Regions from separate parts of the Paenibacillus sp. ClWae2A genome, predicted to be linked through region 1. Evidence: riboswitches for the same ligand, from Rfam matches in the RefSeq annotation. Region 1 holds a riboswitch; each other region holds the start of a gene.

Region 1 (10,750 bases):
TGTATTGTAGCCGAAATATTTGGCAGCAGTTAACTTATCAAAGTATTTAAGAGCAATAATAACTTGCAGTGCGAGTGGAATCGCAATGGTTAAAGCAAACATTATCCTTGCTGTAATCAATAAGGAGAAACTATATGGTGAAAAGAAACCGATCAGGGTTACGACAGGAAATACAAAACAAGTGAATAACATTAATTTGCGAGTACTCACAATATCGGATAAAGCCGAAAATACAATGGAGGCAATCCCCAAAAACAATTTCCCCAGCGTAACAATCAAACTTACAGTTGAGGGACTCACACCGTACTCTTGAGACAAATTGGGTGTGATTAGGTTGAATACGTTTTCATTAAACACTTGAAAAAATTCGTAGAGCAAGATCCACGGCATGCACTTGATGACTCTTCTCTTGATTTCCTCGCTCTGCAAGTTAACCATTCCTTAACCTCCCTAATGTTAACATCACTCTACTCTTCTCATAAAGCCATTTGATATTAATAAATGGGTTCCACTCCTCCTTTAAGCACTATTGCTGTTTGGATGATATTTATCATAACGAAATCATCCCCCTTTGTAAATCTATTTATTTCGTTTTTGAGAAAAACTATCAACAAAAAGATCGATATAAAAGTATATACGTAATAAAACAATCTTAAAAAGTCGTAAAATCTATATTTAACATTTAATTATTTCCAATATGAATTTAATATTAGTGAATACGTCTATATATACTTCTTTAAAGTGGATCTATCTCCGGCCTTCTATACGTCGATTCATCATTATAAAAAAAGCCCGCCAACTCTCTCCAAACGGAGTAGTTAGCGGGCATATTGCTTTTACACATTACTTTCAAGAAAAAAAAACGAAATCGAGTGGTGAGTTATTAAAGTAGTGTATTTGCTCTATTAGTTCTGCATTACGAAATCTTCATGCACGGAATTTTCTTCGTCGAACATGCGCACAATCTCGTATCGGGTGTTACGTTGTGCCGGAATATAACCGGACTCTCGAATCAAACGCAGAATGGATTCAATGTTAACTTTGTAAGTTGCACCAGCAGCAGATACCACGTTCTCTTCAATCATAGTGCTACCGAAGTCATTACAGCCAAATTCAAGCGACTTCTTACCAATCTCAGGACCCATCGTTACCCAAGAGGATTGAATGTTCTTGATATTATCCAGCACCAGTCTGCTGATGGCTACAGTCTTCAAGTACTCTTCCGGAGTCTGACGCTCCAGCTTAAGGTTGGTATTGTCTGGCTGGAAAGTCCAAGGAATGAACGCCAGGAAACCTTCGGAATCATACTTGTTCGCGATACATTCGTCCTGAGCTTCACGTACACGGAGCAAATGTAATGCACGCTCTTCCATCGATTCACCAAGGCCGATAACCATCGTTGCCGTAGTGTTCATGCCGATGCGGTGTGCAGTTTGCATAACGTCCATCCAATCCCGCCATGAACCTTTCAAGCGGCTGATCTTCCGACGTGTGCGGTCATCCAGAATTTCAGCGCCGCCGCCAGGCAAGGAATCCAGACCAGCTTCGTGAATGGCGCGGACAACCTCTTCCAATGTAAGACCATCGGAAACTTCAACCATTTTCATAATCTCAGCGGGTGAGAAAGAGTGCATCGTGATGTTCGGGAAACGCTCTTTGATGGCTTTCAACAGGTCTGTATAATAGCTGAAAGGCAAGTTTGGATTCGTTCCACCTTGCATCAAAATCTCGGTACCATTCACATCTTCCGTTTCCTGAATCTTCTGGAAAATAACTTCGTCCGGAAGCACATAACCTTCATCCGAACCAGGTCTGCGGTAGAAAGCACAAAAACGGCAGTACACATCACACACGTTTGTGTAGTTGACGTTACGCCCAATTACAAATGTTCTGTATGGTTCAGGGTGCATGCGTTTCATAATGACATTAGCAGCTGCCCCGATTTTGTCCACTTCATTGGATTCAAATAGCTCAATCGTGTCTTCCAAGTCTAAACGTTCGCCCCGAAGGGCTTTATCTAAGATACGGTCTACCGTACTCATCGTAAAAAAGCCTCCCTCATGAAGAGAAATTATATAACGATCCGTCCCAACTTGTTCAAGAGAAGCAAGTTCTGGTGGCAACATCGCATTTCTGTACTCCACATATCGTAACACAGGTTACATGTGAAAAAAAGCACCTTATGTACAGGTGCTTTAAAAATAAGTAAAAATTTTTACATATGGAATGGAATTTATTCGAGATTAAGTGATACGCATCGGCGTATTCGGTCATCCACTTTTACTAGGATTCCTGAAGTGCCTGCTCCAAATCTACAATGAGATCTTCGATATCTTCCAGACCTACGGAGAAGCGCAGCAACCCATCTGTAATGCCACGGTCACGGCGAACCTCAGCCGGCATTGCCGCATGAGACATCATGGCTGGGTAGGACAGAATACTCTCCACAGCTCCCAAGCTTACAGCAACAATAGGTAGCTTCACCCGGTTAAGAACTGCTTTTGCACGATCTCCTGAACCAACGTCAAATGAAACGACAGCTCCATATCCCGTTGACTGGCGCTCGTGTGCCTCACGGCCCGGATGATCCTCCAGTCCAGGATAAAAGACAGCGGTAATATCACTGCGCTCATTAAGCCATGCCGCCAGTTTGGCTGTGCTCCGTTCACTATGAGCCATGCGAGCCCCCAAGGTTTTCATCCCGCGCATCAGAAGCCAGGATTCTTGTGCCCCGAGTACAGTTCCAAGTCCATTTTGCAACTGTTTCAGTTGTACGCCAAGTGATTCCGTGCGAGCAACAGCTAACCCTGCAAGTACATCACTGTGACCTCCGAGAAACTTCGTAGCACTATGTACGACGATGTCCACACCAAGCTCAATTGGACGCTGATAGTACGGTGTCATAAAGGTGTTATCCAGAATCGTGATCAGGTCATGTTCCTTCGACCAGTCAGTTACAGCAGCGATATCCGTAATTCGCAGTGTAGGGTTGGACGGTGTTTCCATATAAACTGCCTTGGTGTTTGGCTTGAGTGCCGCTTTTACTTCATCTATATTGGTCATGTCTACAAAGGTTGTCTCGATCTGCATACGGCTTAATATGGAAGTAAGCAAACGATACGTACCTCCATATACGTCTTCCGTTACAATCATGTGATCCCCTGCGGAGAACATCATGAACACGCTTGAAATCGCAGCCATCCCCGAAGAATAGGCAAAACCTCGTGCGCCGCCCTCCAGCAATGTGATGTAATCTTCCAAAGCCTGACGTGTCGGATTACCCGAACGACTGTAATCATGTTGAGGCGGATTGAAGATATCAAAATGATGGAATGTTGATGCTTGGTAGATCGGTACACTGGATGCTCCAGTCGTTTTGTCAATCTCATCGCCAAAATGGAGCAATTTGGTATCAAATTTCAACTCGGAATTGGGCTTTTTGTTGGACTCACTCATGAGTGCACACCTCCTTCAACTTCCTGTTGTGCAGCTGTCAGAGCATTGCCGAGATCTGCAATCAGATCATCTGCATGTTCAATGCCTACGGAGAACCGGAGCAGACGGTCATCCACACCTACGGCTTCACGAATTTCAAGCGGAATATCTGCATGAGTCTGTACTGCCGGATAAGTCATGAGTGATTCGACTCCGCCGAGACTTTCCGCAAAAGCAATGAGTTTGATGTGACGAAGCAACGGTTCAACATAACGTGCATCCTTCACTTTGAAGGAGAAGATACCTGTGTTACCCGTGGATTGTTTGTTCTGTATCTCATACCCCGGATGATCTGATAGACCTGGATGATACACTTCAACCACCGCTGGGTGTTCAAGCAAGTATTTGGCAATGGTAAGTGCATTGTGCTCATGACGCTCCATGCGAAGAGCCAGCGTTTTCATCCCTTTCATCAACTGGTAGGAGTCGCTTGGAGACAATACGGCTCCAATGGAATTATGCAGGAACGCCATCTCTGCCGATAACGCCTCACCCTTGGTTATAATTAGTCCGGCCAGCACATCATTGTGTCCGCCCAGATATTTGGTAGCACTATGAATGATGATATCGGCACCCAGTTCAATCGGACGTTGGAAAAATGGAGTCAACAACGTGTTGTCAACAATCGTCAACAGGTTGTAACTTTTCGCCCACGAAGCAACGGCTTCCACATCGGTGATCATCATCAGCGGATTGGTTGGTGTCTCAATAAATACAGCTTTGGTATTCGACTGACGAACCTTCTCCATTGCTGCAAGATCATTCGTGTCCACATAACTTGCGGTTACACCGAAGCGGGACAGGATGCGTTCAAGCAGACGATAGGTTCCACCATACAGATCCAGCGATACAATCAGATGATCCCCTTGACCAAACATGGCAAAAATCGTTTGCAGCGCGGCCATTCCCGAGCTACAGGCAAACCCTGCATCACCGGACTCCAGCGCTGCAGCTGCTTCTTCCAACACTTTACGGGTTGGATTAGTCGTACGAATATAATCAAACCCCGTGCTTTGTCCAAGCTTCGGGTGGCGAAACGCAGTGGATTGATAGATCGGAAAGTTAATGGCCCCTGTTACCGGTTCATTGATGGACCCAATTTGTGCTAAGCGGCTTTCGATTTTCAACTTGTTGTTGTCTTCCATTGCTGCATCCTCCTGTAATCTCGATTAGATTTGCGGGCCAATATCGTAAGGTGTTTCTTGATACACATAGTAATTGAGCCAGTTAGAGAATAATAAGTTGGCATGAGCGCGCCAAGTAGCCGGTGGCACACGGGAAGGATCGTCATTCGGATAATAATGTCTAGGCAATGCGATGTCCAACCCTTTGGCTGTATCCCGGTCATACTCCCACTTTAATGAGAACGGGTCATACTCGGCATGTCCTGTGGCAAAAATCTGTTTGCCGTCTTTGGTAGCAACCAGGAAGATACCCGCTTCCTCGGATTCAGCCAAAATCTCTAAATTCTCATTCTTTTCAATATCTTCGCGTCTCACTTCCGTATGACGGGAATGTGGAACGTTGAATACTTCATCGAATCCACGCAGCAACGGAACATGTGGTTTGTTGATGGTATGTGGGAAAACGCCAAAACACTTTTCATCAAGCGGCACTTTAGGTACGTCAAAATGATGGTATAAACCTGCCTGGGAAGCCCAACATATGTGGAGGGTTGAAGTCACATTGGTTTTGGTCCATTCGAAGATCTCCTGGATTTCATTCCAATAGTTCACGTCTTCGAAATCCATCTGTTCCACCGGGGCACCCGTAATAATCATTCCATCGAAACGGCGGTGCTCAATCTCATCGAAGGTTTTATAGAACAGATCCAAATACTCCTGAGACGTATTCTTCGACGTATGGGATTTGGGATGTACAAGAACGACATCCACCTGAATAGGCGTGTTTCCTACCAGACGAAGCAATTGTGTTTCGGTCGTTTCCTTTGTGGGCATCAGGTTTAATATAGCGATACGGAGTGGACGAATATCCTGCTGGTATGCAGAAGTTTCATCCATGACGAAGATATTCTCTCCTTCAAGTACTTCTTTTGCTGGTAGCGTATCGGGTATTTTGATTGGCATGGTAAGTCTAACTCCTCCTTGTGCATAGATAGATGCAGCCACCACTGGTTTGATGTCTTCACATCAATACAGTTATAAACTGCCTTGAGCTTGTTTATAAACATTGAATTGCTCTTCCATCCAACGTTACAAACAACCTCAAGTTCCTTAGCGAAAATCACTGCTGAGAAGTCGGGGCATATGACAAAGACCTTCCTCGGATTTCGAGAAAGGTCATATGTAAATAGATATGCGCCTCTCTCATCTCTCAGTTACAACAGTGCCACTTGACACTTGGTCGCTGCAAGAATTAGCACCGTGCGGTATACCGCCGGTTGCCGGGTTTCATCGGGCCAGTCCCTCCACCTACTCTTGATAAGATTTCGCTGTATTAGATTGTAATTTAATATGGTTCACCGTCTACTTTATTACATTAATGCCCTCACGTCAAGTTGCAGTTCGCTGTCTGCTTCCCAGATCGGAACCGTTCATCATCCGTTGTCATACACTGCCTCAGGGCGCGAAATAGACACATTTTTGCGCTTGAAAGCACCTTGTACCAGCGGTATACTAAACAAGGTGTTATAAACCCTTATGTGAGAGGTGACATATTAAATGGATGGCGACCCGAGGCCTGACTGGCAGCCGAATTCCGACAAACTGCATAGAGAATTGACATCAGCATGCCGGCAGCGGGACGTGACTTCCGTTTGACTATATAGTGAACGCAGCCCTGATCTCCAGGCTCCGCTGCCGACCGGCTGATTTGTTCTTTTTGCGCCCATAATGATAATATCCGCCAAGTTGGCGGGTGCAGAAGGAGTAGATTAACGATGAAAATCCGGTTGGTAAACAACGGTGTATTTATTCCGGTGGACGACATTCAGCAGGCGCTGACTCCACCAGCGGAAGGATTTTACTGGATTGATGCAGATGTAGACGATTTGGCGGTACTTCAGCCACTGTTCTTGATGCATGATCTGGCTGTGGAAGACTGTCTGAGTGACGAAGAACAACGTCCTAAGATTGAAATTTATGAGAACCATTATTTTATTGTGATTAATAGCATCCGTTTCGATGATGAAGAGATATTTCTACGTGCGGTCAACTTGTTCCTCGGCAGACATTTCATTATTAGTGTTACAAAGCAAAAGGTCAGCGAATTGCGCACACTGAAACCAATCCTGTGGGAACAGGAAATCAGTACACCGGATCGTCTGCTGTATTTGCTGGTTGACTTGATTGTTGATAATTATTTCACCGTAGGTGACCGAATTGAAGCACGGATCGAGAAGCTTGAGGAAGATATTCTGATGCACACCAAAAAGTCACATCTGAATGAAATCATCGGGCTACGCAGTGAGATTCTGTGGCTGAAAAAAGTCCTTGGACCTCAGAAAGAGGTCATTAACACCCTGAACAAAAAAGATCTGCGTCTCATCGATGATCAACTGCAAAAGTATTTCAGTGACATCTATGAGAATGCTGTAAAAATATCGGAAACCTTTGAGACTTATCGCGACCTGATGGGCAACTTGCGAGAAGCTTACCAATCCAGTATTGCGAACCGGGCGAATGAGATCATGCGTGTGTTTACCGCCATTACCACGGTCTTCATGCCGCTGACCGTTATTACCGGTATATACGGCATGAACTTTACGAATATGCCAGAGCTTAACTGGAAATACAGCTATTTTGTTGTGATTGGCCTGATGGTTACACTGGGCCTGAGCATGTTCTTCATTTTCCGCAAGAAAGACTGGGTATGAACTCGTATGAAATAACAAAGACGAAGCGCTCCTCCGGGAGAAACGCCTCGTCTTTTTTCATTTCTGATCATTAACCAACATTCTTCTCTGTCTCTGCGTGCCGACGAAAGCGGATTCGAATCATGCGCAGTCTTTCATAGACCTGCTCCAGACTTCCTCCATCGGGCTTCTCTCCTCCATACACCTTATGTAATACTGGCTTCAGGAACGTATCTCCCAGCTCCTCATATGCACTCCATACGGCCTCTTGTTCGTTCTCTGGCATCACTGCCAGCTCCACATCAAGAAGACAATCGGTGTCATAACCTTCAAGATCCAGTGTCTCTAACAGCTCAATCAACTCACGTCGGGATAATCCGGATCGATTAACAATCTCCTCTAACGTATACCCTTCCTTCATGCCTTCAAGCACCTGCTTGCGGGTGGTGAACTTATCAAGTTCCTGCTTGTACTTCTGCTCTCTCTGTTTGTATAACCAACTCTCATACTCTTCTTCCTTCAGCGCCGTGTATACCCAGTCCAGCGGGAATGTCGTTGAACGCTCCAACCCGTTTGTAATCTCCATCCATTCCGAACCATACTCGGTTGCTTTACTCTCCCCTACGCCCGGCAGTTGCATCAGTTCATCCAGCGATTGCGGAACAAAGGCACTGATCAAACGCAGCAGACGATTCGTTGCAATAAAATACGGTGCCTTCCGGTCAGACACAGCTCTCTTCCTGCGCCATGTGCACAGGTCCGTATATAACTGCTCATTGCCGTATAACTCACTGTAACAATGGAGCCGCTGTCCACCATAACTGCGTGACTTCAGATCATCATTCTCATGAAATAACCCCTGTAACTGCGGTCGGTATCCCTCACTCATCTGTATGGCAAGCTGATGACGGTAAATATGAAGCAGCTCCTCCCAAGAAGTCCCTTCATACCAGATGCTGTCCTCACGCTCTCCTTCCTCGTAGCGACTCCATCCCAGCTGCCAACTATCTTCCTCTTCCCCAATCCATAGCTGTGCATACTCTGCATTCTGATCTGACATTCTGGACAATCTGTTCATGAAAATGACTTCCATATTCCGTTCCCTCCCTATAACAATTCAGCCAATATGGGTTAGTTATGCTACCTACAGGCAGCACAAAAAAAACACCTCTCCTGCAAAATTCATGCAAGAGAGGTGCTTCCTCATAAACCGTACTATGCTGTTGCCCATATCATACCACAATGGCAAAATTCGTCAATCCCTTATTGATCTACTTACTCAATGCCAATTTGGCAAGCGCCAGCGAACCACATAGTCCCGCATTGTCACCGAGTCCGGGTGAAACAACATACTGGTCAATCTCGGATTGAAGTGCAGGATGCTGAACGTATCCAGCCAGCAACTCCTGCAGTTTGCTACGAACCATCGGGAACAGGTGCTCCTGCTTCATTACTCCGCCACCCATGACGATTTTCTGCGGAGAGAGAATCAGAACATAATTCATCAGTGCGTGTGCCAGGTAATGTGCTTCAATCTCCCATGCTTTATGGTCTGCAGGCAGTTCATAAGCCGGCTGCTCCCAACGTTTGTTAATGGCTGGGCCTGCTGCAAGACCCTCGAGGCAGTCGCCATGGTACGGACAGAAACCCTCGTATGTATCCTCCGGATGTCTGCGTACAATGATATGCCCCATCTCTGGATGTGACAATCCATGGACCATTTTACCGCCAACCACAGCACCTGCACCAATACCTGTACCCACAGTGATATACAGACAGCTCTCAAGACCTTGTGCAGCGCCCCAGGTTGCTTCTCCAAGTGCTGCACCATTCACATCCGTATCAAATGTCATCGGTACATCAAAATGCTCCTTGAGCTTGCCAATCACGTTATACTGTCCCCAATGTGGTTTTGGTGTTGTTGTGATATAACCATATGTTGGGCTTCCTTCAATCGGATCAATCGGACCGAATGAACCTACACCCAGAGCTTCAATGCCTTTGCCTTCAAAAAATGAAATCACTTGAGCCATGGTCTCTTCCGGTGTTGTTGTTGGAAAACTTACGCGTTCCAGAACTTCTCCGTTTTCTGTGCCAATACCACATACAAATTTGGTTCCGCCTGCTTCAATTGCGCCTAAGATCGTCATGTTAGTCACACTCCCAAGTTAGTATAAAAAAGGAATTCGGATTGCCTTACTTGATGACACTATAATTACCCTGCTACTTATTCTCCAGCTTGGACAACCGTTTCATTAACGTTTGCCTCCAGCTGTCTGACAGCGCAGGAAGGGCCAGCAACGCCTGGATACCTTCGACATTTTCTTTCCCCTGATGCATAATTCGATTGGCCTCAAGAACTGTCATTGATGCAGGATCGGTGCTGATTCGTCGAAATATCGATAAAGGCCTTACCTCACCTTCTTGCAGTACCCGAAAGTAAAAGCCGGTATATCCACTCTCCTGAAAATAAACAGGCAGCTCCTTATAGTCATACCGCGCCCCCAGCTTGAAGCAAGGTTGTCTGGGCTGACTGACCTGCACTGTGGCTTCGCCCAACTCGTAGACATCACCAATCCGAACGTCCTCTTCGGCACAGCCTTCAACCGTCAGATTTTCTCCACAAGCCCCCCAGTTCAGCTTGCGATCCATCAGTTGTTCCAGCGCCGGATAACGGCTGTAATCGTATACACAAACGGCTTTGTCAGGGCCGCCATGATGCACCAGATCCGCCTGCGCGTCCCCTGTCATTCCAGTGAATGACAGGAAAACCGCGTCGGATATAGGATGTTTCACAATGCCGCTCAGCACTTCACGCTTCTGCCCAGGGAGCGGCTGCGGCAGTCCTACGTTAATGGCCAGAACAGCTGTATTACCCTCCCCTGGCTTTCGATCAGATGTGAGTGTCATTTGTGTCATACCTCCCATAATCACTTTCTTTTAACGCACAGAGCCGCCAAATACGAGTGTATTACTCAATAGCCGACCTGGAGAAGTCAGCATTTTGCCTCCGGCATACATACCCGAGGAAGCACCACCATCCAAATTCATGGCTTGCTTCGCACCAAGCTTCTGCATCACCGCTGCCCACTCCTTGATTGTTGCTCCGGAAACGGTAGCCAGCATAACCGAACCGTCTGCCATGATCGCAATACCACTTCTGGCTCCCGAAGCATTAAGAATCTTGGCATCCTTAAAACCTTCGCTCGTCGGATTTACAGCTACCTTGCCATCTTTCACCAAACGCGGGCCTGCTCCCACAGCAGTCACTACATCTTGCCAAGGGATTTCTTTACCCGCTGCGTTAGTATATCTGTAATTCATTTCTACGGTTGAACCAACGGTGAAACGATCCGAAGAGGACTTTTGGTTGCCTGTGAAGACCAATACCGAACCATTCTTAGGAATGGCTACATTGGTGTTAGGCACTTTTTTGGTCAC
Region 2 (10,750 bases), on a different contig from region 1:
CTCAAGAGCCTTTCGCTTCGCATGAAGCGGAGGGCTCTTTTTTTGTGTGCATATGCAGAGAGTCCATGTTCACAGTCACCTTGACCCGTTTCCACGTACAATCCTTCAATTCACCTTTTAAGTATCCTCGCGCTGTATGGTTGGACGAATCGGATCAAGTCCTCCAGATACATCCATAATGTTGCCTGTTATAAAATCGGAATGATCAAGACACAGATACGTAATCACTCGTGCAATATCTTCACCGCTGCCTGGGCGCCCTCTTGGCGTTTCCTCGTCGGTGATGCCTGCCATTTCATCAATCGTTTTCTCTTTGTTCGCACCACGAATGTCACCTGGACATACCATGTTAACCGTAATTCCATACGGGGCTTCTTCAACCGCGAGTGTCTTTGTAAAAGATACCAGACCCACCTTGGCAGCCGCATATACGGCGCGATGAGGCCAAGATCTCGCTTCTCCAGCATGACTGAAGCCAAAATGGATAATGCGTCCCCATTGCTTGCGTCTCATCTCTGGCAATACACGCTGATCAAGTAACATCGGTCCCAACAGATTTCCCTGCACAAGCATCTGGACCTCAGCTTCAGAATAATCCGCAAATAATCGTCGTTCACGGACAAATGGACCTGCGTTATTCACCAAAATATCAATGCTGCCCAGGTTACCTTCCACCTGCTCAACCAATGAAGAGATATCTTCCACCTTGGATATATCAGCCTGGATGGCAATGCACCGCACACCCTTGGCTATAATCTGAGCCTTTAAAGCCTCAGCTTCTGTTCTGCTGTGTACATAGTTGAGGGCAATATTACACCCTTGATCTGCCAGACTGAGGGCCGTCATTTTACCAAGACCTTTGGCACTTCCCGTTATGAGGGCAATCTTTCCCTTCACGTTCATCCCCCTCTTCAAAGAGCAGTCACTATCCAGTATAAAAGATTTATCGTCCTCCTACAACTCGCTTATCCACAAGGGATTATCCACCTTTAATTCCAGATATATCTTGATTGAAATCGGAAGTCTAACCAGCAATAGCGAATTCGGCTCGTGGTATGTTGTGTTCGAGTACGTGAAGACAGGTTATATCCATGATGACGATCAAAATTTAAGTGCCGAAGAACTGTTAAACAGTTATATCCGAGGCACAGAAGAAGATAACAGAGAACTTGATCCTGAATATAGAACGTACATAACGGGGTGGGAAATCGAACCGGCATATGACAGTACCAAACATCAGTTGGTTTACTCCCTTGGTTTCAAGAATGCTGATCAGCAAGCCATGGTCAATTACAATGTAAAACTCCTGACACGCGAAGGATACATCACAGCCATTCTGGTTACAGATACGGCCAACTTTCAACAGAGCCGCCAGGCATTTGAGGAAACTGTCCTTAATCAACTTAGCATCAATGCAGGATATACCTATGAGGAGTACAATGCTTCGACTGACAAAACATCCACTAAAGGGCTCAACAGTCTTCTGATGGGCGGGATCGGGTACACGGCTTCCCAGAAATTCAGTTCTCTTCTTTTGCTCAAAAAAGGATGGACCTTGATCCTGGTTGTCATCCTTGGGCTGATCGGTTGGATCAGATACAAAATCAAAAGCTCAAATGGAGAAGAAGAGAAACTCTCTCCCTCTGAGAGGACGTACCTGCAAGAAGCGGATGAACAGCAGCATGCTGATCAGAATGAATTATCCTATTACCGCCAGTCTGGACATCAATCCGACGTGGATAAATCAGAAAAACTTTGACCTATGTTGATCCCCACGTCAGCACAGATTAGGAAACATAAAATAAGCCGTATATCTCTTCTAGAGAGACATACGGCTTATTCTTAATAGCTTCACATCATATCATACATATCGTGAATTATTCAGTTGCAGGTTCAACTGCACCTTTATAACGCTCTTTGATGAATGTTTTCACTTCTTCCGAGTGCAAGGCAGCAGCCAGTTTCTGAATGGCATCTGAATCCTTATTGTCCTCACGGGAAACGAGGATGTTTGCGTATGGGTTACCTTGCAGATCTTCGATCAGCAAAGCATCATTTGCCGGATTCAGGTTTGCTTCAAGCGCATAGTTAGCGTTGATGAATACCAGATCCGCTTCATCCAATTGACGAGGCATCATGGCTGCATCCAGCTCGATGATATCCAGGTTCTTCGGATTGGCTGTGATATCTTGAATCGTAGATGTAATATTTGTGTTGTCTTTCAGCGTAATGATGCCTTCCTTCGCGAGCAACAACAGTGCACGTCCCCCATTGGATGGGTCATTTGGGATTGCTACTTTTGCGCCGTCAGCCAATTCATCCAAAGACTTAATCTTCTTGGAGTATCCACCAAAAGGTTCAACATGAACAGGTGTTACAGAAACGAGGTTGAATCCACGTTCTTTATTCTCTGTGTCCAGATAAGGTTGGTGCTGGAAGAAGTTTGCATCCAATTTTTTATCAGCAAGCTGCTGATTGGGTTGTACATAGTCATTGAACGTAACGACTTGCAAACGAATACCTTGTGCTTCCAGTTCAGGCTTGATGCTTTCCAAAATCTCTGCGTGTGGTGTAGGTGAAGCTCCAACTTTCAATTCAACTGTTCTTGGTGCACCTGCTGAATTGTCTGCGCCGCTATCGGCGTCCTTGTTGTTTCCGCAAGCTGCGAGAACCGCAATCAACATAAGGCTAAGTAAAGCAAAAGACCATTTTTTCATGTGTAAAACCCCTTCTCTAATCATTTTTTTCATGTAGCGTCCGCATGAATGCATAGCCATCATGTTATCTATGTGTTATTTCCTGGTGAAAAATGTAACCAATCGATCTCCAGCCATCTGGAGAATTTGCACTAGAATAATCATCGACACTACGGATATGATCATGATTTCATTTTGATAACGATAATACCCATAGTTGATTGCCAGCGTTCCTAGTCCTCCACCACCAACCATGCCCGCCATTGCCGTATAAGAGACAAGTGTAACGATGGTAATGGTTATCCCAGCAACCAAACCAGGTAACGCCTCAGGCAGTAATACCCGTCTTACAATCTGTCCGGTCGATGCACCCATCGACTGCGCCGCTTCAATGACACCCCGGTCAACTTCTCGCAACGTCGTCTCCACCAATCGAGCAAAATAAGGAGCTGCTGAAATAACTAAAGGTGGTATAACACCTAACACACCTGTAGCTGTACCGACGAGTGAACGAGTGAACGGAATAAGAGCAACAATCAATATGATAAATGGAACTGATCGCAAAATATTCACAATTAAGGACAATATAATGTACACCGTCCGTGACTTGATCGAAGCAGATCGGGCTGTCATGAACAGCAGCACTCCGAGCGGTAAACCAAAGATTACGGTGAACAAGCCTGATACACCCAAAATTTGCAGTGTCTCAATGGAGGCTTTACCAACCTCTTCCCAGCGAACTGTTGAAAAATCCATCTAACGAAGCACCTCCACATCAAGTCCCTCAGTGGTTAACTCTGATATCGTCCGATCAATCGCATTTGAATCACCCTCGAACCGAACGGTCAGCTGCCCATAAGGAACCTGTTTAATCGTAGAGATTGTACCCTGCAGGATGGCAAAATCCACACCCGTTTTACGTACCGTCCTGGATAAAATCGCTTCATACGTTTTGTTACCCAGAAAGGATATCTTCACAAGTTTGGAAGCAGCACCTGCTTGCAATTCAACGCCTGCATTTGTCAGAGCGGTCTCTTCCAGAGCAAGTCCAGCTTCATGGTCACGCATCATGAAGTCACGCGTAATGGCATGCCGCGGCTTCAGGAATACTTCTGTTACAGGTCCCTGTTCCACAATGCCGCCTTGATGAATGACAGCCACCTTGTCACAGATGTTCTGAATGACATGCATTTCATGTGTAATCAGCACAATTGTGAGGTTGTACTTTTCATTAATGTCCAGCAATAACTTCAGGATTGAATTTGTCGTCTGCGGATCAAGTGCCGAAGTAGCCTCATCACAGAGAAGTACATTTGGATCACTTGCAAGTGCTCTCGCAATCCCTACACGTTGTTTCTGTCCACCCGATAATTGAGCCGGATATTTGCTGCTATGGTGCTCCAGACCAACCAGTGCGAGCATTTCCTTCACTTTGCGATCAATGGCTTCCTTGGGTGTATTCACAAGTTTTAGCGGAAAAGCTACATTGTCATATACCGTTGCCGAAGATAACAGATTAAAGTGTTGAAAAATCATCCCGATCTTGCGTCTCTGTTGCTGCAATTCGGTTTTGCTCAGTTCAGTCAGGTTAATCCCATCAACCCATACTTCACCCTCTGTAGGCCGTTCCAGCAAATTAATACAGCGAATCAATGTACTTTTGCCCGCTCCGGAATGGCCAATCACGCCGTAGATTTCGCCCTTTTGGATGCTCAAATTCAAATCGGATAACGCTGTTGTAGATTTTGTTCCTTTGCCGTACGTTTTCGTTAAACCTTTTAATTCAATCAATCGCACTTGCCCCTTTCCAACCACCTACATGTATCTTTACCCGATCTAAAGGAAAACTCCCCTTAAAGTACAAAAAAAGAGCCCTTTGCAGATACAAAGAGGGCTCTTCACGTGAAAGAATATACCTTCTCATCTGCCAAAATCGTGTCTTGCACCATTTTGTAGGAATTAGCACCTAACATCTATAACGAATGATACATGTATCATGTCATTACAAATCGGTTGCCGGGCTTCATCGGGCCTGTCCCTCCGCCGCTCTCGATAAGAAATATGTTGTTGTAGGATTTTATAAGTTCATGTAGTTTATGCTTTATAATGTGAACGTAACTTTTGAAATATCAATTATATCCGTGTAACATTCGATTGAAACTCAGTATATTCCAAGTATTCCGATTTGTCAAAGGGAATTATTTCTTTGCCATATTTTATTGATATAGCTATAAGAGGCTGTTAATGTTTCACAAACCATATCGACGCCCTGACGCATTTCCTGTACATGCTGATTCAGATCCTCCAATTTCACTTTACCTTGCAAGGTCTGGTGTAACTGCCACAGGTCATCGTGCATTTCGGAGTTCATGTAGTGAATTTCCATATTACGACGTTTGCGCAGCTTGCTCATCGGCTCACGATAAGAGTCCTTGATCTGAATCAATCGCAACGCAAGATCATGATGCTCCCTCGCATACTCAAACTGTCTTAACACAGTAAAATAAGAAAAATGCGCTTTGGTATTTGAAGTATTCAGTTGGAATATTTCATTCAAGACGGTGCCTACTTTATCCAAAATGGCAAAGCAGCGAATGAAGCCATCTTTGTAGAAATACACATACCGGGCATATTCGGCTTTTTCAGCCGGCGTCATATCGTCCGTTGAGCCTGCAACAACCTTTTTGCGAAAATGAGCAGCAGCGAAGCAGCTTTGCTCCAGTTCATCCAGTGAGGAGATGAGCCCTTGGGTCCAAACATACAGTTTCCGATAGTCATGCGTGGGATCATGATCCACATGCATTTGTCGCTGAAATAGCTCAAGCGTGTGCGCCATTGCGTCCATCGCTGCCTTCAATTTACCTTCATTTATACGTGGCTTTTCCCCCAACAACGTTCGCAGCATATCTAACCTCCTCTTTTCCAAATCAACAAGAATTCATCACCGTAAACGTAACACATCATCCATTCCGTGTAATTGCTGCTTGCCATAGGTTGCCCTGATCCCCCTGACATCAAACAAAGTCCACCTGTCCAATGATGTACATCACTGGATGGTGGACTTTCATATTTAGCCCAATACCTTTGGAAAAAGAATGGATCTATATCTTAGAAACGATTAGCCGGTCGATGCAGCTTGTACACCAGGAAACTCATATACGTTAAGACTCCGAACAATATGGCGATATCCAGCATATGAGCAAGAGCTACGAACATGTATACTTCCGGACGGTTCATTGTCACCATCATGAAAATACCAATGATTACTTGCATCAGAATAAGAACAACGGATACCACGCCAAGGGTACGCATTTCCTTGTTGTCCGGATGATTACGGTAAGCGAAGTGACCCAGGATTGCGATAACAATCACGAGCGAAGCTGCTGCTGCACGGTGAGCAAAAGCAACCGCTACCCCACCCGAAAGCTCAGGAATGATCTGACCGTTACAGAGTGGAAATCCGGAACATCCTCCGGCAGAATCCGTGTGACTCACAAATGCACCTGTGTATACCACGAGATATGTGTAAATGGTGGAGAACCAGACCAGATTCCTGAATTTTTTACTAACCCGAGGGTATTTATTCAGGCGCTCCAATCCGCCATCTTTGGCCTCCTGCCTTATGCCCAGCGCCATCATTAGAGAACTGGCAAAAGCAATCAGTGCAAAGCCAAAATGCAGTGCCATGACTGCTGAAGATTGGGAGAAGACAACGGCAAAAGCCCCCATGATTCCCTGGACAATAACAAATACCAGGGTTAAGAAAGAAAACAATTGCAGGTCACGGCGTGACTTGCCAAATCGCAGAAAAGCAACAAACGAGGCAATGGACAACAGTCCAGCCAGTGCACTTACAGCGCGATGAGAATATTCAATAAGTGAAGCCACAGTATGTGCCGGAACGAGTTTTCCGTTACATAAAGGCCATTCTGTTCCGCAGCCAAGGCCCGATTCCGTTTTGGTTACGATGCCTCCACCAAAAGTGGCCAGAAACATGATAAGACAGGTTAATACGGTTAACCATTTAAACAAAGTTAAGTGTTTCAATTTTTTCTCACCCGCTGTTGGTTTAAGATGGCGAAGAATATTCTCCGCTTGTTTCGGTACTTTGACACTTATTTCACAACTAAATTCATTATACCGGATAAAATGTTCCTTGACGTCGCGCTTTGTGACAAAATGTTAACGTCTGGTGAAATAATGACCCGCAGGTCATTGAGGATATGTACAGAAACGTTTCTTATGTAAAACGTGTCGAACACACAAACGCCATTTCCCTATTTCAAGAGAAATGGCGTTCTTTTTATTATACCCTTTTACAACATGAACCTGTCATACTTTTATTATCATTTATGGATCGTGTTGTACACCTCAACTGCGCGATCCAGGAACTGCTCAATCTCTTCTCTCGACTTGCGCAGCTTGTTCACATACCGTACGAGTTCGCGGCCATCTGTATATGCCACAAAGCTCGGAATACCAAGAATATTCTGCTCTTCGCTAACCGTTCCAACCTGATCCACGTCGACCTCAATCAAAGTCAGTTCACGTGCATATTTCTCTTCAACCTCAGGCATAAACGGATCGATGTATTTGCAGTCACCACACCAGTCTGCCTTGAATACGGCAATTGTCAAACGTGGGGATTGGATGGCTACATCAAAAGCCGGTTTGGAAGTAATCTGTTCCATTCGGTTCATCTCCCTTTCTGTACCTTGTCTTACCCTAAGTGAAGCAAATTGGCGAGTGGAAGTCAAATAATCAGCGCATACTTAGAATAACCACATGGTCTGTGAAAATAAACCCAGAACATCATGAAAGGATGTCACATCATGACTTCCACCCGAACCGATTCTTCCAGCGAACAACATCACGGGTCCCTCCTGCAGATGGTCCGTTCCATTCCGGGTGCTGCCCGGGAAATCTGGCGTGGCAAACAGGCTGCATGGCAAGCTTCTGCACAGCTTCGTCACCCATTGCGTGACATCGAGTGGGATACAGATACGGCAGCTGCTTTACAGTCTGAGGTGGAGCGTCTGTTACCTGCCAACGGCAAGTCTTTTGCACGCACGGACCAGGTTCAAAGCGCACTCGTCTGCGAAGAAGATTGCATCATTTTGGAAGAGATTAAGACACTGACCCAGGAGCACAATCGGAGTAATATCACCCGCACGGCAGCCTATCTGGAATGTTATGAGCAATATCCCGAACTGCATTGGGCACTCCTGGCCCATATGGTCTCTCGCAACGGCGGATATCACATGACAGATCTTCAGAGTGACTTAATGCATAATCTACAGAATCAAAGCGATCGCGAGCATATGTATCGGCTACTGGAGCGGTGCAATGCACTCATTTTCCAGGATGCATATCCCCAGCTTCTGCTGTATATGAACAGTCGCCGGATCGGACGTAGCTGTTTCCATCTCATGTCGCACTTTCACGTATCAGCGTTTATGACTCCGTTTTGGGAACGCTTTTGGCTGGAACGATGCAGTTCACTGCTAAGTGTGGCATTAATTATTAATGAGCAGAACTATATCGAGAGCCGGGTGGTGCAGCATCCTTATTTTCAAAAAGAAGCACTTTCCAAACCCTCATTCCATCTGCATAATCTGGCCGGTCTGAATCATATCGTCTTTCCTCTTGGACGGGGAGCAGGACTCGCAGGACGCGTCATTGAACATTTTGGCAAACTGGATGAGCGAATCATGTTTGGCAAAGGGCTATATGCCCTATTGTTTGGCGTGGAGCAAGTACACACACAAGTGTTGGAGTTCGCACGTTCGGTTCCTCATCGTGGCTCGCGCGCTGAATATTGGCCTAGCCTGTTTACCGATCGTGAAGACGAGGCGGGTGATCACACATTATACGCTCAGGCGCTGCTCGATGAGGAATGGCTTCCAGAAGGGCAACGATTATATAGTCCGGAACTGCTCTCCGTATGGGGGGACACGCCTTATGAACCGATCACCAGACATGACTGGCTTCAGACTTGGGATTGTCTCGGTTATCTGACGGCACCGCGTCGGCCATGGCTGTTTGAGATGAGTCACGAACACCGGTATGGCATGCTGAAAACAGCACTGGCTCATGATGCTAAAGCCATCACACACTAATGCTGAAGATCATATAGAGCAGGCAAAGAGGAGGATGTGAATACCCCGATACACCGCTATCCTCGCTTGCTGGGCTCAATGTCTAACTCAGTCGCTCAGCTCGCCTTAACTATACAAAAAGCCCTGTCCGCTTAACAGCAGACAGAGCTTGTATCCTATTTTCATAAAATATTGGAGCTTGATTGATGCTCCTTGCATTCTTAACCTCTTTGCCCAGTTCCACGTTGAAGACGCATAAGTGGACGAAGAATTTTTTGCAGAATACGGGGGTAACTGCCCAGCTCGTCCTTGCGCAGTACACGCAGCACAACCATGAGAACCAGATACACCACCACCACAAGCGCACCAACCACAAGGCAGGTAAACAGGAAGGATACACGCGCTGGCAGGAACAGTCCAAAGATCATATTCCCAATCCAGTTCGTTGCAAATCCTACACCTGCTGCAAGCAAGACCGTAATGATAAACCCTTTCCAACGATCTCCCATGATGGAGAAATCAACGATTTTGCGAAGGACCCGCAGATTCAGGTAGGTGATAACCAGGAAACAAAGGGCCGTTGCTATAATGATGCCGTAAATGCCAAACATCGGCGCGAGGATCAGACTTGCAATCAGCTTGACCACAACACCCGCTGCCACACTGACCATCGTAATCCGCGGTTTACCTACCCCAAGCAAAATGGAGTTGGTGGTCATCATCGTAATCTGGAAAATGGTACCGAATGTCAGCAAGGCAATGATCGGCGTTCCATCCAGATTGGTAAACAGCAATCCGTTAACCGAATATGCTGCCGCACAAAGTGCAATGACAATCGGCATACCTGTCAGAATCGAAATGCGCAACGCAAGTGTAACCTGACTCTTCAGATGAGCTTCATCCTTACGGGCAAATGCTGCCGATATGACAGGCACCAACGATTGACTCAAAGCGATAGCCAGAATCGGAGGAATACCCGCAATACTTTGGGCTTTCGCACCCAGGATCGCAAGTACACCAGTCGCTTCTTCAAGTCCGATCTGGCCACTAAGCAGTGGAACCACTAGGGATGAATCGATGAAGTTAATGGCTGGAACCGCAAGTGAAGACAGCACAATTGGAATAGACAGCTTGAAGATATCACTGTAGATACCTCGCATCGGTAACTGCTCTGCACGCTCGTAATTCAATTGGGCCGCACGGTCGCTACGACGTAGCTTCAAGGTGAAGTACAGCATGACACCGAAGGCACCCACACTTCCTAATACTCCACCAAATGAAGCACCTGCAGCAATCGTCTGGTCATCATAATTCCATTGCAGCATGACATAAGCCACGATAATGGCTGTACCTACACGAGCGAACTGTTCCACGATTTGTGAAATACCGCCTGCTGTCATGTTGCCGCGTCCCTGGAAATATCCACGCATCATCGCAATGGCCGGGAACAGCAGCAAGGCTGGAGCCAAGGCGCGAATGGCGCTGACTGACTCCGGTACTTTGGAGACATACGTAGCATAATAAGGTGCTGCGAACCACAATAAAGCAGACATAACTACCCCGGCGACAGCCGCAAAGATCAGGGCTGCACGGTAGATCTGTTGGGCTTCACTCGCGCGTCCGAGCGCATAGCGTTCCGATACCATTTTACTAAGTGTGCTCGGTATGCCCGCCGTTGCTACAGTTAACAGCATTAAATATACCGTATTGGAGATCGTGAATGATGCGTTACCGATATCGCCGAGGATATGCTCCAGCGGCACCCGTTGAACCAATCCGAGTACTCTTGCGATCAGCGCAGCGGCCGCCAGAATGAGCGTACCCCTAATGAATGTTTCTTTCTTAGACAAACCAATTCCCCTTCTTTCCTCCACACCGGACGTGCATCCCGTTGAAGCTAATCCTGAACGTTTAGGCGAATCTTACCACCCAGATAATAAAGAGAACAATCATGAC
Region 3 (10,750 bases), on a different contig from region 1:
TACGCATGAGGAAACTCCTTCAGTAAATCAACCAGCACCTGTGCTTCCTGCAACGAAGGAATCGTCTCAAACGCCAGAATATCAGCACCCGCTTCAATCAGCGCCGCCATACGCGGACGATGGAATGCCGCCAACGTATCATCCGACACGCCGTAATGTCCCACATACTCTGAACCATCCGCCAGATAGGCGCCGTAAGGACCAACGGACCCGGCAATAATTGGACGTGGACGAAGAAAGTCTCCCTCGCCATCCCCTGTAAGATCTGTTATATGCTCCTCATTCTCCACCGTCTCTTCACGTACCGAAGGAGTTTTTACAAGCTGACCTGTCGAGCTTTCTTTCCCTACTAAACCACTCTGCACTTCTGCCCACACGTCATTTCTCGCCTGTGCAGCCAGTTCCACCGTCTTGCGAATCAAATCCAGTGCTGCCTGTTCCCCAATCCCTCTCTTGCGGAAGCCATCCACCGTCGCCTGATAACTGGATGTAATCGCACAGTCGGCTCCCGCTCGAAAATAATCCGCATGGACCTGAACAATAACATCCGGATTCTCAAGCAACACACGAGCAGACCATAGCGGATCATCCAGATCACAGCCATGCTGTTCGAGTTCCGTTGCCAGCGCTCCATCCAGAATCATGACCGGATGTTCACTCAGGATCTGTTCTATGGAGTTAGTCTGTTGTGCTTGCGTCATGTACTTGTCCTCTTTTCTTATTCACACGTTCTGTCAGATAATATGCAGCGTAACACACTGCGATAAACGGAACCCCACAATACAGCGCAATTCGCTGTGTCGGGTCAAAGGCAATACCTATGCATGAAGCCAGGCATAATATAAATGAAACAATCGGTACCACCGGATACAGTGGTGTGCGGTAGACCAGATCCTTGACCGCATGTCCTTCCCGCATATACTGTCTGCGGAACATGTACTGGGAAGCGCTGATGCTCATCCATACCGCAACGACAGCCAGACCTGAAATGGAGACCAGCGTAATATAAACCGTACCTGGTGCAATGATGCTGGACAGCAAAGCCAGCGCACCGCCGACCATACTGATCAGAAGTGCATTCAGCGGTACCCCGCTTTTGGTCAATTTGGCAAACCACGGAGAGATCGTTTTTTTATCAGCCAGAGACCAGAGCATACGTGAAGATGCATACAGGCCTGAATTGGCAGCAGAGAGAATCGCCGTCAGAATAACAAAGTTCATAATGTCTGCTGCATAGGGTACACCCACCCGCTCCATTACCGCTACAAATGGACTTTCCAGTACACTTGCATCCGACATAGGCAGCAAGGCCGACAAGATAATAATCGTTCCGATGAAAAAAATAACCAAACGCCACAGCGTGGTATGAATAGCTTTTGGTATCGTCTTTTCCGGATTCTCCGTCTCACCGGCGGCAATGCCGATTAACTCGGTGCCTGAGAATGCAAAGTTTACAGCAAGCATGGTCATCAATATCGCTGTAGCCCCATGAGGGAACCACCCGGATGCGGTAATATTCGAGAGAAATGGAGCCGGTTCAGAATCCGCCATGGGAATGATACCAAACATGGCTGCACCGCCGATAATAATAAAGATTACAATAGTAACTACTTTTACAGATGAGAACCAGAACTCGGATTCCGCAAATAATTTCACCGTTAAAGCGTTAAACAGAAAGATCATCAGTGCAAAAACCGCGCTCCATATCCATACGTTTACCGATGGGAACCAGCGCTGCATCAGCAGTCCGGCGGCTGTGAATTCGGAGCCAAGCGCAACAGTCCAGGTTAACCAGTATAACCAAGCCACCGTGTAGCCCGTTGCTGGTCCGATATATTTGGCTGCATAACTATGAAATGCTCCCGTCTCTGGCATATGAACAGACAGCTCACCAAGACAGAGCATTACCAGATATACAACTATGGCTCCGATCAGATAGGACAGAATGGTTCCCAGTGGTCCCGCCTGCTGAATGGTGTAGCCTGAGCTGAGGAATAATCCGGTTCCAATGACTCCTCCGAGAGAGAGCATGACCACATGCCGTGCCTGCATTTTCCGCTGAAAATGCCCTTTGTCGTTGTTGTTCTCCATACCTGCTGCTCCCCTACTTCTTCATCCAGAAAAAACAAAAAAGACCCACTCTTCCTAAAGAGTGCGCCGTTACTGACAAATAAAAACAAACGCTCCTATCTATCAGGCTGTTCACCCGCTGGAATTAGCACAGTATCCTTTAGATCTGTTGCTGAGGTTTCTAAGGGCCAGTCCCTCCACCTCTCTGGATAAGAAAATGATTTTTTATAAATATAGCGATCTATCATGAATGTGTCAACATTTAAATAATAAATGGCACACTCGCTATTCGGTGGAAGACCCCGGATTGATGATATTGATCTTTACCTCATAAGTGATCGGCACAGTGCTAAAAATTTTATCCCAATCTTTCTCGATCTCTTTCCACTTTCTAGGGTACTTTATTCGAAAGATCTCTGCAAAATCACCAACATCTACTTTGTAGGTATGCTGCAACTTGTATAGAACCTGACGAATTTGCTGTTCCGCCATATCAGAAAAATCACTTTCCAGTTCCTTGAGATAAGCTCCCTTTTCCTCTCTTTCAGGCGCACTCCAATCCTCCATCATCCAGCCTTTGGATTCGACTTGAACATGGAATGAGATTTCATCACCTTTGACCTTAGGAATTATTTTTGTTTTTTTGTCCTTCATTTCATATACAACGGTAAATCCTTTTTTGTTATATGTCTTCAATACGCCCCCACTTTTTTGGAGCAAGACCCAGGCTAAACCTTCCAGATCGGTCTGACTAAGCTCACCGATAAATTTCGTCTTTTTTCCATCGTAAATGCTGGCACCCGAAAATTTGTCCTCTCCATCATAACTCAACACATTTTGTAACAGGAAACTGGCACCGGATTGTATTTTTGCATCCAATTTGGCCAAGGTCATCGGTTGCAGCATTTTGCTGGTCAAGTACGAATTTTTGGTGATACCCGTAAGATAAAACGCCGGAATTTGTGAGGGGTCCTGTGAAGTCAGTACGTCTTCAGCACGATCGTGACTAACCAGAACAAGACAATTGGGACGAATGTCATTATCCCGCAGCACAAAATCAAGTAACTGATCCAGGCCATATTTTTTGGATATTTCTTTGGAGATCACAATAACTTTCAGATGGTGTCCTATGAGTGGACGGTCCCGTCGAAGAGCGAACTGCCGAAAGATTTGCAGCATCGAGTCTCCGGTGAGCTGTTCATTAGAATATGAGGTCTTCCCCGAAGCAGGAGAACCGGATTGTTGACTCTTTTGGGAGCTGGAATTGCCTGGCGCAATTTGTACCGTTGTTGTCACGTTGTTTTCCTTGGAGTATGAACCTCCCTTCGAGGCAATATCTTTCTCAAAGCGTGTCTCCCGGGCAACGTCAATTCCAAGACCAACATAAACACTCAGATCCTCAATTTCCCGGCTGCTCCAGCATCCGGATATGATCAGGAGAAGTGACAAGACAATGATGATGCGTATAAAGACACGTACCCCATTCATACATACCTCCCTCCTTTTTTTCGAATAAGACTTAGCAGCAATAACAGCAGAGGCATGAGGCCGAATAACAACACGGATACATTCCCCAACATGTCACCCAATGCAAAAGTTTCATACACGTTTTTGGGCATCAACGCCGCGATATAAATGAACGGTACCAGACTGTATATAATAATCTGCATCTTCTTCGTACGAAAAAGATCACGTATTCCAACGGAAGCGCAATAATGGGTAATGGTGAATGTTGAGAAAATTTGCATAATCCAGATCACCAGTAACAGGGATTCAAAACGCTCGAAAATCAACCCCTGAATTTCAAAGCTTCTTACCAGATCAAGCGTTGGCCAGGTCCTGGTTTTTATTCCATCCAGAGACAAACTGCCCACAACCATAACAACTGTAATCAGATAGACTATCGTGGATACGAAGATGCCCCAAATCATTGCCTTGTTGCTTTTTTTCGGATTTTTCATATAGGCAGTCATGATGAACATCACTTCATATCCCGTATACGACAGGAGCGAAGGCTTAAGTCCTTTGAGAACCGGCATAATCCCCTCACCCAACACCGGTCTCAGGTTATTGATCTGGAACAGTTGGTTACCTAGCAGGATTTCAATGACAAATATAATCAACGTAAGGGGCAAAATGATCTCAAATACTCGCACAATGACAGCCAATCCACCTGTGATCAGATAGATGCCAATCCACATGAAAACCATCACGATTGCCCAGTTGGGCGTCCGTTCGAGCAGATACATCCCGGTAACTTCGGCCATGACCCTGATTTCGAATGCAGCAATCACCATAAAGTACAGGATGATCGCGAGGCCCAGAATGTAGGCTACCCATGTTCCTGTGATCTCGCGAGTGAACTCAAATACCGTTTTCTCTGGAAATCTTCGGCATAGGGTGACCATAATGAGTCCGACTCCTGTGATGATCAGCCCGGACAGAATAATCGAGATCCATACATCAGGGGTTCCGACTGCATCACCGGTCGTTCGGGGGAGGGTCAGTATTCCGGCGCCAAGCATATAATTAACGATAATCACGACCGCCTGTGTGGTGCTAATCTTTCCTTGGGAGCCGTTCATTCCTTTTCACCTCCATGCCTTCAGGATTCTTTTTGTTTTCGGTCCTCGTCTATCGGTTTCGTCATATCCGGACGTAGTCTCATCATGCTGAGAGGTGCACGAATAACGAAATCCTTCCATTCCCTGAAACTGTAAGGGACAGCCGGCGCAACATAAGGCACCCCAAAGCTGGTGAGTCTTGCAACATGGGTACAGACAAGCAGAAAGAACATGACCACTCCAAACAATCCGAGCACTGCGGCGCTGAACATAGCAGCAAAGCGTAAAATACGCAGCGTGAGTCCCGCACTATAGACCGGAATAGTGAAAGAAGATATGGCTGTAACGGCAACTACGATCACTAAAAATTGGCTTATAATCCCCGCTTGAACCGCCGCCTGTCCAATAATCAGACCCCCAACGATTCCCATCGCAGGACCAATCGGCTTGGGCAAACGTATCCCTGCCTCCCGCAAAATTTCAATGGACAACTCCATAATTAACACTTCAATAATCGAAGGAAATGGCACTCCGGTTCTCGTTTCAATAATCGTTAAAACCAGCTTAGTGGGAATGAGCCCTGGGTTAAACGAAATGAAGGAAATATATAGTGCGGGTGCAAGTAATGCCAGCATGGCCGAAACAAAACGCAGAATTCTCAAAAATGTACCTGGAATCCATCGTTCATAATAATCTTCCGGTGATTGTAACAGCATACTGAACGTTACGGGCACAACCAATACAAATGGTGTACCGTCCAGCAGAATAGCAACTCTTCCTTCTAATAACGCACCCATGACACGATCTGGTCTTTCTGTATTGAGCACTTGCTGAAAAGGACTCAGAGTGTTATCTTCGATCAATTGTTCAACATACCCAGATTCCAGCATTGCATCCATATTCATCGCTTCAATTCGCTTCCGAACTTCCTCCACAAGTTCAGGGTTCGCAATATCCTCTATATAAGCAATCGCCAGATTCTTTTTGATCCGTTCACCTACTTCAAACTTCTCAATAAACAGACTTTGTTCGCTTCCATACCGACGTAATATACCTGTATTGTCACTTAACTCTTCAGTAAATCCAATACGAGGGCCTCTCAGCAATCCCTCCGACAAAGGCTCCTCCTGGCTTCGGGTTTTCCCTTTGGCAGTCCCGATTAACAGAGCACTTGGCAGACCATCTACCAGCAGCGCATTTTTGCCAAGAAGTACACCTATGGCTAACTCCTGCAGAGACTGGGTTTCCTGCACCTGACTAACGGGCAACATGTGATTGATTAAATAATCCTTGAGAAGATGTTCGTTTTTCGGAAGCAGGAAATCAGCCTGCTGCAGTTCCGGCACGCCTCGCAACATAAGCGGTGTGATCAGATGTTCATCAATCATTTCCTGGTCCACAAGACCATCAACATACATGATAGCAACCGATGTATTCGTGCCGCGAATAGTGAATTCCCGGATATGTACGTCAGCATTTTTACCAAACGTTTCTCTTGAACTGATCAGATCCGTAGCATAGTTTCCAGTAAGCTTAATATTGGCATATTTCCCCGTTTCTGCTTGCTGACCCTGGTCACTGGTATCAGACAATGATTTGTTCGCTTTCTCCATGCTATGATGGTTATTCTTACTGAAGCTTCCTCTTTTTACTGAATTATGAAACCAATGGGTTACCTTAAAGATGAAGATAGGCACAATAACAACCATCAAAGCTTGAAACCACACAGACCCCTCAGGTATGTATGACACGATTTTTGACCACATCACCCTCACCCCAATATTTCTCTGCATGACAAAGCTGCAGGTATTCCCAAGTATTGTGTCCCCGTTTGATCACAATAATTCCCGTTTTTTTGTGTACTGAACGACAAAAAAAAAACGGTTCCTGTATAAGGAACCGCTATTACTATATATTCTTATACGATTCTGGTTACATGCTCCGCCTTGGCATCCAGCAAGTGAGCCGATGCAGCAATTGCCATAAAGTCATTCAAAGCGATCTCAATCTGCTTCTGGCTCCGCTCGACGTATTCCTCTACTTTTTTGGTGCCACCTGTAATATTACCAATTTCCTTGGTTATTCCAGTCACGCTATCACGAATCTCGTTAATTGAATTCTCTACCATTATGGATAGTTTCCTAACTTCCTTAGCCACGATATCGAATCCTCGTCCGTATTCCCCTGCATGCGCAGCTTCAATGGCGGCATTTAATGCAAGTAACTGTGTCTGTGATGAAATCTCGCGTATCGTTCGTACCACACCCTGAATCGAACCCGCCTGTTCCTGCAAATGAGTCAGCGTTGCACGGTTAGTAGCCGACACCTCTGAGATATAGGAGATACTGGACATTAATTCCTGGCTCCGTTCAATACCTACATCTGCTTGCTCATTTAGCTCATGGGACATCGTTTTCAGCTCATTCACGACGACCGAAATGTTGTTCTGACGGTTGGTAATGTTGGTGGCGATTTTGGAGACACCCAGTACCTTCTGATTCGCCTCATCGTACACCGGCATATACGTCGCCTCAAGCCATACGGAATTTCCCTTTGCATCCTTACGTTCAACCTTGTCCTGGAAGCTGACACCATTTAATATTCCATTCCAAAAAGCATCATATTCCGGGGTATTCGCAAATTGACCGAAGCATAGTTGCTGATGCTTCATGCCATACATCTCTTCTACCGTATATCCCATCGTCTGAGCGAAGACTTCATTAACGTAGGTTACCCGCCGATCCAGATCGAATCGAATGATAGCGAGACTTTTCTCCATCGCCTTGATGACCATTGCATCGGTGACAACATCTTTCTTTTCCATATCTAATATAGACACTTGATAACCCCCACAGTTCATTCCATAATAGACAGCCTTTAACTAGCAAAACAACGATCAAAGCAACATATGTATCCATCAGGTTCTAATGACTCTTCTATTGATACCCAATTTGCAGCATTTTGGATCACCTGTTGTCATTTATTTTTTTTAAAGGGAAATCTGCTCCACCTCATCCGCAGGCAATGGCTTATCCCATCCTTAAAATGTCTCTGTATCTACGTATCGTAACACAAAGCAAAGAAGCATACACTTCTGTATTTCTAACATTTTTTCTGTTTTTTAGTAACCGTATAGCCCCTATATACAAGAAAACAGGACGATTTGTTGTGCATCGTCCTGTTCCTTATCCGGTCTTATCTTTATTATTTTTTTGTGGTGTCCAGCGCTTCGCTTCACTGTGATTCGGATACTGAATGCCCGCAGGGTAGGAGATCAGCTCGATCAGCATCCCCCAAGGTGCCCTTCCATACACAAACTGATTGCCTTCCCCACCTTCAATATGACCGGACAGTGCGCCAGGGTCTGTCAGCAACACCCCGCCCGCTTCCTTGAAGTGTCGTGTAGCTTCTTGCATATCGTCCACATACAACGCCATATGCTGCAATCCGTAATCCGATGCCCTAACTGGCTCAGATTGCGCTGTATTCGCGTACTGAAATAGTTCTATACTGGCACTCTCCCCGAGCGATAACATCCGAATATGAATAACCTTTGCTCCTGAACGCAGTCCTAATTTACGCTCTGCCTCAGGGCCTTCCTGTGGCGGATCATTCGGCGTTATATGGTCATAGACAAGTTGAGCTCCAAACGCCTGTTGTAGAAATAGTGTCGCCTGCTCCATATCCGGTACAGTTATTCCAATATGGTCGATTCCTCTCGTAATCATGTTATCCCTTCTTCCCTTTATCCATTGAACTTGCTTGTACACTGCGAAATCCGTACCTATATGATTTACACGAAAAGAGGTCCGCTATAACCATCGAGCTGTCTCACTCATCCTGATGGTTGTGCAGATGACCTTGTATAAAAACCGAAGAAAGAAGAGCGCATGATATCCATGGCTCTTCTTTCTTCGGTTTTTAAGTTAGTTATAGGTGTACATAACGAGTGAGTACCCGGGGGCTTAATATCATTTTAAAAATCGTGCACAGTGACACACAGCTGAATCGCAATGCCAAACGGGTCCCGCACAATACCATAACCTGGACTAAATTCATTTTGCTCGTAAGGCACCAATACCTTCACACCCTCATGTTGCATCAGAGAATGATACAGTTGATCGATTGTATCTTTATCCTTGGATTGAATACATAGTGACGTGCTGTTCCCCAGCTGCCATGCTCTCTCCGTGTCCATTGCTTCTTCCGCAATCATGACTTTGTTAACCCCAATCTCCAGCACCGAATGTGTAATATACTCATCTTGACCGGCGGGATACTCGAAGCCCGGGTTCATCTCCTTCATCTCTTTATAACTTTTCTTGAATATCACCTTGGCGCCCAGAAACTCCTCATAAAAAGCAATGGCTGCCGCCGCATCCCCGTTCATCGACAAAAATGGTATCACTTCAAAATTCATTATATTGCCTCCTTGTTCCTATTGGATTACACTTATCACTATAACAACGAAAGGTGCCAATCTGTGGCACCATTAAGAGGGTTCGATATGAAAAAATCAGAACGCATGAACCAGATGCTGCGCTTTATTAATCAAAAACAACAGTTCACCCTGCAAGATCTCATGCAGGAGTTCCAGATCTCCAAACGAACCGCGTTAAGAGATATCGCTTCATTGGAAGCGTTGGGTGCGCCCATCTATGTCGAATATGGACGCTACGGCGGATATCGACTGCTGCAGCAGATGCAACTGCCTCCCATTTCGTTTAATACGGGTGAGCTTCATGCCCTTTATTTTGCGATGCAGGCCCTCCGCAGCTTCTCCAGCTTACCCTTTCAGGTCTCTTTCCGGACCATACATGATAAGTTTATGAGCGCGTTATCCGATAAGCAACGACAGGATATTGAGAACATCCAACACCGGGTTTCCTTCCGTCATACGGAGCAGATTCGCGATAGTGCGCATTTGGAGTTTCTGTTGATGGCTGCTGTGCAGAATATAGTGATTCAGATTACGTATCCTGATCAGCGGAGAACTACTGATCAAAGGCCATCTCCTGCGAACCTTCCTGATTCTGAGCAAACAAATTCAGCATCTCGTACATCCAACACCAGCATCCGCACCATTCAACCCATCGCACTCTATGCGAGGAAAGGCTACTGGTATTGCCAGGCCTATGATCTGCATAAACAAGCGTACCGAGTCTTCCGCTGCGACCGGATCATTTCAGCCGAAGTATCCGACATTGAACCTTTGGCTCATGTTATTAACCTTCATGCACAGGATACCCATTCATTATGGGAACCATCGGAACAAGCAACTCCATTCAAATGCCTGATTGATGAAGCCGGGGTTGAGCTATTCCAGCAAGAACATTTTCCATCCATGCAGATCATGCACGTCAACGAATTGGGCAGTGAATCGGCACAAACGCTTCTTGTGGGTTCATATGAAATTCACGAGCTTGATTTCATCACTCGATACCTCGCGGGCTATGGTAAATCGATTAAGATTATGGAGCCCGTCATCTTACAGAAAGCATTAAGGCAGTACTATCTGGATTTGTTGGATCATGTATAAAGATCATATTTCTATATTCATTTACTTTACATGCCTTTTAGCTCTGCTCCTGGCTAACTTTTAAACTTTTTTTATTACCAATAGCCAATTGGACGATAATCTGCAACACGATAATGATAGCCAAACCATAAAATGCTTGCACGAAGCTGCCTGTTAAATCACGGAGCCAACCAATCGCCAGCGGCCCAAGTGCTCCAAGAATGTAGCCACCAGATTGAGTCATCGCGGACCAGCTACTAGCTTCCTGAGCATTGTTTGTCTCATCAATTGGCAGCATCAGTGCGATCGGGAACAGTCCACCTGCACCAATACCAAGCGGGATTGCAGCGAGCCACGGGCTGACAGAGAGATTCAGCATCAGAACACCTATTAACTCCAACATCGCACAGCCGACAAGCCAGAAGACACGTCTTTGGTACCGGTGTACAAGCATCGGAATGAATAACGTTGAGGGCAGTGATATCAATGTAAATAACGTTTGGATGTTTCCAGCAGTCTCTTGGCTATATCCATGGCTTTGAATGGCTGGCGCAAGCCAAGCGGTTAATGAATAGAAGATCGCGGCCATCAGTCCGAA

Evidence for each region. A riboswitch is a leader RNA that binds a small molecule or an ion and turns the genes downstream of it on or off. The one in region 1 is predicted to bind S-adenosylmethionine.
Region 2: it holds a riboswitch for S-adenosylmethionine, as region 1 does, so the genes downstream of both, QVE09_RS17940 (methionine ABC transporter ATP-binding protein) here and metA (homoserine O-acetyltransferase MetA) in region 1, are expected to answer to the same signal.
Region 3: it holds a riboswitch for S-adenosylmethionine, as region 1 does, so the genes downstream of both, mmuP (S-methylmethionine permease) here and metA (homoserine O-acetyltransferase MetA) in region 1, are expected to answer to the same signal.

Annotation. Positions count from the first base shown of each region.
Region 1 covers NZ_JAULSQ010000002.1:933,229-943,978, forward strand. The annotation lists gene QVE09_RS10335 (MFS transporter) at 1-438, opposite strand, end outside; gene mqnC (cyclic dehypoxanthinyl futalosine synthase) at 906-2,042, opposite strand; gene QVE09_RS10345 (trans-sulfuration enzyme family protein) at 2,284-3,456, opposite strand; gene QVE09_RS10350 (PLP-dependent transferase) at 3,453-4,640, opposite strand; gene metA (homoserine O-acetyltransferase MetA) at 4,665-5,582, opposite strand; SAM riboswitch class I at 5,820-5,943, opposite strand; gene corA (magnesium/cobalt transporter CorA) at 6,395-7,330, shown strand; gene QVE09_RS10365 (HRDC domain-containing protein) at 7,401-8,402, opposite strand; gene QVE09_RS10370 (ROK family protein) at 8,581-9,459, opposite strand; gene QVE09_RS10375 (MOSC domain-containing protein) at 9,533-10,219, opposite strand; gene QVE09_RS10380 (phosphodiester glycosidase family protein) at 10,250-10,750, opposite strand, start outside.
Region 2 covers NZ_JAULSQ010000005.1:272,263-283,012, forward strand. The annotation lists gene QVE09_RS17920 (SDR family oxidoreductase) at 118-897, opposite strand; gene QVE09_RS17925 (DUF2167 domain-containing protein) at 1,007-1,759, shown strand; gene QVE09_RS17930 (MetQ/NlpA family ABC transporter substrate-binding protein) at 1,878-2,717, opposite strand; gene QVE09_RS17935 (methionine ABC transporter permease) at 2,793-3,452, opposite strand; gene QVE09_RS17940 (methionine ABC transporter ATP-binding protein) at 3,453-4,487, opposite strand; SAM riboswitch class I at 4,614-4,755, opposite strand; gene QVE09_RS17945 (Cthe_2314 family HEPN domain-containing protein) at 4,885-5,601, opposite strand; gene QVE09_RS17950 (COX15/CtaA family protein) at 5,805-6,743, opposite strand; gene QVE09_RS17955 (thioredoxin family protein) at 7,043-7,387, opposite strand; gene QVE09_RS17960 (DUF2515 family protein) at 7,529-8,815, shown strand; gene QVE09_RS17965 (putative polysaccharide biosynthesis protein) at 9,016-10,644, opposite strand; gene QVE09_RS17970 (DUF456 domain-containing protein) at 10,706-10,750, opposite strand, start outside.
Region 3 covers NZ_JAULSQ010000024.1:17,317-28,066, reverse strand. The annotation lists gene mmuM (homocysteine S-methyltransferase) at 1-701, opposite strand, end outside; gene mmuP (S-methylmethionine permease) at 679-2,091, opposite strand; SAM riboswitch class I at 2,184-2,286, opposite strand; gene QVE09_RS31005 (Ger(x)C family spore germination protein) at 2,356-3,558, opposite strand; gene QVE09_RS31000 (GerAB/ArcD/ProY family transporter) at 3,555-4,655, opposite strand; gene QVE09_RS30995 (spore germination protein) at 4,676-6,400, opposite strand; gene QVE09_RS30990 (methyl-accepting chemotaxis protein) at 6,553-7,473, opposite strand; gene QVE09_RS30985 (VOC family protein) at 7,820-8,362, opposite strand; gene QVE09_RS30980 (VOC family protein) at 8,611-9,054, opposite strand; gene QVE09_RS30975 (helix-turn-helix transcriptional regulator) at 9,142-10,173, shown strand; gene QVE09_RS30970 (MFS transporter) at 10,211-10,750, opposite strand, start outside.